2 regions of the Gilliamella sp. LMG 34359 genome follow, and region 1 is predicted to be linked to the other one. Evidence: riboswitches for the same ligand, from Rfam matches in the RefSeq annotation. Region 1 holds a riboswitch; the other holds the start of a gene.

Region 1 (3,219 bases):
CAGGATTCTTACTTTTAATTAAGGCTTCTGCACGTTCAGTTGCCTCATCAAGTAGATCATTTAATTTAACGGTATCACCGGAACGAGTTTTAAACGGTTTGCCATCTTTACCAAGCATCATACCAAACATATGGTGTTCTAGTTTCAACGATTCTGGAACATATTTAGCTTTATGGACAATCGTCCAAACTTGTTCTAAATGTTGATGTTGACGAGAATCAGTATAATAAAGAATACGATCAGCGTGTAACGTTTCATAACGGTATTTAGCACAAGCGATATCGGTTGTTGCATATAGGTAGCCACCATCACGTTTTTGGATGATAACGCCCATCGGTTCGCCTTCTTTATTTTTATACTCATCTAAAAATACCACAATGGCGCCTTCACTCTCAACGGCTAATTTTTTCTGTTTTAAATCGGCAACAATACCCGGTAGCATACTGTTATAAATGCTTTCGCCCATGGTATCTTCAACTGTTAATGTTACATTTAATCGTTTATAAGTTGCGATGTTTTGTGTCATGGTAATATCAACAAGCTTACGCCACATATCACGACAATACTCATCGCCACCTTGGAGTTTAACTACATAATTTCGTGCTTTTTCAGCAAAGACTTCATCTTCATCATAATGTTTTTTAGCAGCACGATAGAAAGATTCTAAATCCGACAGTTGCATATCGTTGGCATGTTCATTTTGCATCTTTTCCAGATAAGCAATCAACATACCAAATTGAGTACCCCAATCACCAACATGGTTAGCTCGAATAACATTGTGACCTAAGAAAGATAATACCCGCACACTGGCATCACCAATAATGGTTGAGCGTAAATGACCAACGTGCATCTCTTTGGCAACGTTTGGTGCAGAGTAATCAACCACAATGGTTTGCGGTTTGGCTGGTAAGGTAATATTCAGTTTATCACTACTTAAAGCCAATTCGTTCTGATCGGCAATCCAACTATCTTTTAAAAAGATATTAATAAAACCGGGACCTGCAATTTCCACTTTATCGGCAATATCATCAATATCAAGATGTTGCAAAACCTTCTCTGCCAATGCTCGTGGTGGCATAGCCAATTTTTTAGCGGTAGACATGATACCATTAGCTTGATAGTCACCAAATTGAACTTTAGCTGATTGCTTGATTAAAGCATCACAATTTTTATCGGCACCTGCCATAATCATTGCTTGGGAAACTCGTTGCGTTAGTAATTGTTGAATATTCACACTATACCTAATCGATAAGAAATAAATGAGGCATATAATACCGACAAACGTAACAATTGTCACTGATTGGCTGATATCTAACATCTATTGCGCAATTATCTGGCTATCGACAAAACGCTTGTTTACAATTCTACTTGCTCACACTAAACTATTTATTGTTCTCAACGGGGTGCCCTGGAGGGCTGAGAGTGTCAGAGTGACTGACATAACTCGTCGAACCTGAACTGGATAATGCCAGCGGAGGGATTTGAGTTAATATATCTGCTCAAACCTTTTGTCTTTTACTAATTACTTTGGAGGCAAAATGTTTCGTAAAAACTTTTTACTATCTGTTATTTTTTCCTTATCACTGTTTAGCCAATTAGCCAATGCTGAACTTCCTACCTTAACCGTATATAGCTATAACTCATTTATGTCACAATGGGGGCCGGGTGAGGTGATAAAAAAAGGGTTTGAAGCGCAGTGCAACTGCCAGCTTGATGTTGTCACTTTAGGTGATGGGGTTTCGGTTTTAAATCGTATTCGCCTTGAAGGTGATAAAACTAATGCTGATGTTATTTTAGGACTTGATAATAACTTGTTAGAACAGGCAAAACAAGCCAATCTGCTTATTCCACATCAAATCGCTAAACCGGACAATCTTAATACCAATTGGTGGGACGATAGCTTTATGCCTTATGATTTTGGGTATTTTGCTTTTATCTACAATATAGACAAAGTCAAAAATCCACCTCACTCTTTACATGAACTGGTCGACAATAAAGCGGGTTGGAAGATCATCTATCAAGATCCAAGAACTAGCACGCCAGGACTCGGTTTACTCTTTTGGATGAAAAAAGTGTATGGTGACAATGCAGCAAATGCATGGCAACAAGTGGCTAAAAACACCGTAACTGTTACTAAAGGTTGGAGTGAAGCTTATGGCATGTTCTTAAAAGGTGAGGCCGATTTGGTACTCAGCTATAATACCTCTCCGGTGGCGCATATCATGAACGAAAATGATCGCCATTATCAAGCGGCTATTTTTGATGAAGGACATTATCGTCAAGTAGAGGTGGCAGGTATCATAAAATATAGTCAAGAGGTCGACTTAGCTCGACAATTTTTACGCTATTTACTCACGCCAGAAGTGCAACGCCAATTTGCTGAAAAAAATGTGATGTATCCAATTATTAAAACCGATATCCCTAATGCCTTTGCACAAATTAATTCGGTAAATAGATCGCTAGAATTTAAACCAGAAGAGATCGAAAAACATCAGAAAGCTTGGATTCGAGAGTGGCAATCGGCAATTAGTAAATAGTTTTGCCTTAGAACTGTACTACCAATGTTAAAATTTAAATCGTTACTACCGGGAATCAGTGCTGCTAGCTTAATTCTTATTATATTAGGCTCAGCACTCATTGCTATCTGGCGATTTGCCTTACAATCAGGTAATGTAGCGATCTATCTAGATAGCTATGTACTGCATATCGTTTGGATCACCTTTTATCAAGCTTTATTATCGACAATACTTTCGCTTACATCGGCAATCCTAATGGCTAAAGCTCTCTCCTTAATTGAGTTTAAAGGTAAACGATTATTGATAAAGTTAATGCCAGTTACCTTTATTCTGCCGGCCTTAGTGGTGGTGACAGGATTATTATCGGTGTACGGTCAACAAGGGGTACTGGCTTACTTGTGCCAACTACTGCATATACCATTCTCATTTTCAATTTATGGATTAAAAGGAATTTTATTGGCGCATGTTTTTTTAAATTTTCCTTACGCATGCGCGCTATTTTATCAAACGTTAAACAGTGTTCCTATTGAACAAAGACAGCTCGCTGCACAACTTAACTTTTCAACCTTTACCTTTTTTAAATTACTCGAGTGGCCTTTACTTCGTAGACAAATATTGCCTATGGCGGCACTTATTTTTATGCTCTGCTTTTCGAGTTTTGCCATTGTCCTCGCTCTTGGCGGAGGCCCTAAATATACCACGT
Region 2 (3,219 bases), 1.4 Mb from region 1:
AATGCTTTTAGATCCGCTTGAATACCGGCCCCACCACTAGGATCACTACCGGCTATAGTTAATGCAACTGTTGTCATACTCCTATTTCCTCTTTTGCTTGTCTTATTTTTTTAATTAGGTCAGATGTAGCCTTAGCAATATCGGCTTGACCACAAATTGCCGAAACTACCGCAATACCTTCAATACCTGTTTGTACCACTTCGGTTAAATTATTTACTCCTATGCCACCAATAGCTACTGCCGGGCATTGTTTGGTGCTAACCAGTTCAGTCAATTGGTCAATACCTGTTGCTGTTGCGGCATCTTTTTTGGTGGTGGTTGGAAAGATTGGGCCAATGCCCAGATAATCGACCAATTGCCAAGGAACACTCTCCAGTTGTACTAGATTAGAAACCGAAAGTCCTAACCACTTATCATTACCAATTAAGCGGCGGGTCACTTCGACCGGTAGATCACTTTGTCCAACATGAACACCATCGGCATCAATGGCTAAAGCAATATCGACATGATCATTAATCAATAATGGCACTGGGGTATTGCTTAATACCTCTTTTAACGCTAGGGCGGCGTGATACCAATTTTTACCTGAGTAATCTTGTTCTGAGCGTAATTGCACCGCGGTAACACCATTTTCGACAGCAATTTTTGTGGTATTAACCATGCCATTTATGCCTCCACATAATAGCGGATCAAGCACTAAGTAGAGGGTTAAATCCAGTTGCTTTTTCATCAAATATCCTTATTAGTGATTTTGCTTAAATAGCGAAAGTTGGTCAATTATTGCCATAGCAAAAGTGCCTAGACCTGACTGTTTGTTAGCAAGTTCACCGGCTTTCTTCATCATAAAACAAGCAGAGGCGGTTGCGGCTAAACGATCTTTACTAGCGGCGATAAATGCGGCCACCATTGCTGATAATGAGCAACCTGTACCAGTTACTCGGGTTAGGGCGATATCCCCCCCAACAATGCTATAAATTTGTTTGCCATCTGTGACATAATCAATCTCGCCGGTTATAGCTACAATGGTTCGATATTTTTCGGCTAATAGTTTTGCCGCGTTTAATGCCGAATCGGTAGAATCAAGCCCATCAGGTCCTTTAGAGGATGATTGTTGACCACTTAAGGCTAGAATTTCGGAAGCATTTCCACGAATAACTGAGGGTGAAAAGGTTAAAAGTTGTTGGGCAATGTCAGTGCGGTATTTCAGAGCCGAACCAACTGCGACCGGATCAAGTACCCAAGGGGTTTGTGTTTGTTTTGCTTTCGCGGCAGCTAATAACATGCTTTTGGCACTTTGGCTATCTATCGTACCAATATTAATTAATAAACTACTAGCAACGGCAACAAAGTCTTCAACTTCCTGTTCGGCAACCACCATCGCCGGCGAAGCGCCAATCGCCAATAGAACATTAGCGGTAAAATTCTGAACCACATCATTAGTAATGCAATGGATTAATGGCCGTTGTAGGCGAACTTGCTCAATAAAGGGGATGGCATCATGGCTTGGGAATAATTTAATGGCCGACATATTCTATCCTTATCTAATTAGTAATGTTAAGGGAAGAATATGTCAAAACGAGCAATTAAGACTAAGACTTCCCTACGCTGGTATGATCCAGATCAGGTTCAACGGGTAAAATCTCAGTTTTTTGCAATAACAAAAAACACCCCGAGTCAAAAACCAATTTGTAAAAAACGCTCTTATTATGAACTGAGTTTATAATTTAAACAAGCTATTGTAATAATCTTTCTATATCACTAATGGCTCGTCTATCAGCTAAGAAAATGATTAAGTGATCGCCATTTTCAATCATCAAATCGGTGTTAACAATAATCACATCTTCGCCACGCACCACCGCACCAATAGTCGCACCTGAAGGTAATTTTAGACTGTTGATATTTTTACCCACTAATTTTGAATTTTCTGCCTCACCATTGGCAACCACTTCGACAATTTCTGATTCACCCTGACGTAGTGAGACCACTTTAACCACACCGGTTTGTCTAACATGACTTAATAGCTCTGAAATAGTGGCATGTTGTGGTGAGATTGCGATATCAATCACACTATCGTTGATCAACTCTAAATAGGCTTGGCGTTGAATAAGCACGATGACTTTTTTCGCCCCCATTCTTTTTGCCAACATGGATGACATAATATTGGCTTCATCATCACTGGTGACTGCCACAAACAGATCGGTGAGTTCGACTTGCTCTTGCGATAATAACTCTTGGTCTGATGATTCACCATGTAATACCGTTGTATTAATAAGTTGCTCAGCAATTGATTCGGCTTTTTCAGCATTGCGTTCGATTAATTTAACTTGATAATCGTTTTCTAAACGCTTAGCTAAGGCGACAGCTATGCCTCCGCCACCACTAATGATGATGCGCTTATAAGGTTTTTCTAACCGTTGTAGTTCACTGGTTACAGCTTTAATATTGAGAGGAGGAGTAATAAAATAGACCATATCCCCAGCTTCAATTAAAGTTGAACCAATCGGTCGAATAAAGCGGTTTTGACGATAAATTGCTACCACCCGCGCTTCTACATGTGGTAAATGCTCTTTCAGTTCCGACAGTTCACTTCCAACTAAGGCGCCACCATAATAAGCGGTTACAGCCACTAAACAGACTCGATTATCATAAAACGAAGCAAACTGGAGTGCGCCAGGATATTGTACTAATTGGCTAATATGATTGGTGATTAAGTTTTCGGGAGCGATAATATGGTCAATATTGATACAATCTTTATTAAAAAATGGGTATTTTTCATCGTTATATTCAGGGGCACGGATTCGGGCGACTTTTTGTGGAATGTTGAACATTACATGACCAATCTGACAAGCCATCATATTTACTTCATCAGAGTTAGTCACAGCAACTAACATATCGGCTGATTCAGCTCCTGCGCTCTCTAACACTTGCGGATAAGACGATTTGCCACAGATGACTCGGAGATCAAAACGTTCTTGCAAAGATTGCAATTTATCATGATCTTCATCAACGACTGTTACATCATTCTGTTTTTCAGTTACTAGATATTCAGCAAGTGCACTACCGGTTTGGCCGGCACCAAGAATAATAATTTTCATAACTAACCTATTATAATCAAAAAGGCTTTAATATGATTTATTGTCAAAAATGTGACTGTAATTATCAATTAAAGCCGATCGATATTATTTCGTATAATGGCAATCTTATTTGGGATTATACAAA

Evidence for each region. Region 1 has a riboswitch for thiamine pyrophosphate ahead of thiB (thiamine ABC transporter substrate binding subunit). Riboswitches for the same ligand answer to the same signal wherever they lie in the genome.
Region 2: it holds a riboswitch for thiamine pyrophosphate, as region 1 does, so the genes downstream of both, thiM (hydroxyethylthiazole kinase) here and thiB (thiamine ABC transporter substrate binding subunit) in region 1, are expected to answer to the same signal.

The regions. Positions count from the first base shown of each region.
Region 1 is NZ_OZ474906.1:2,688,349-2,691,567, reverse strand. Features, by position in the region: gene argS (arginine--tRNA ligase) at 1-1,234, opposite strand, end outside; TPP riboswitch at 1,390-1,498, shown strand; gene thiB (thiamine ABC transporter substrate binding subunit) at 1,539-2,537, shown strand; gene thiP (thiamine/thiamine pyrophosphate ABC transporter permease) at 2,562-3,219, shown strand, end outside.
Region 2 is NZ_OZ474906.1:1,289,132-1,292,350, forward strand. Features, by position in the region: gene thiD (bifunctional hydroxymethylpyrimidine kinase/phosphomethylpyrimidine kinase) at 1-77, opposite strand, end outside; gene thiE (thiamine phosphate synthase) at 74-730, opposite strand; gene thiM (hydroxyethylthiazole kinase) at 743-1,528, opposite strand; TPP riboswitch at 1,581-1,682, opposite strand; gene trkA (Trk system potassium transporter TrkA) at 1,734-3,095, opposite strand; gene trpS (tryptophan--tRNA ligase) at 3,211-3,219, opposite strand, start outside.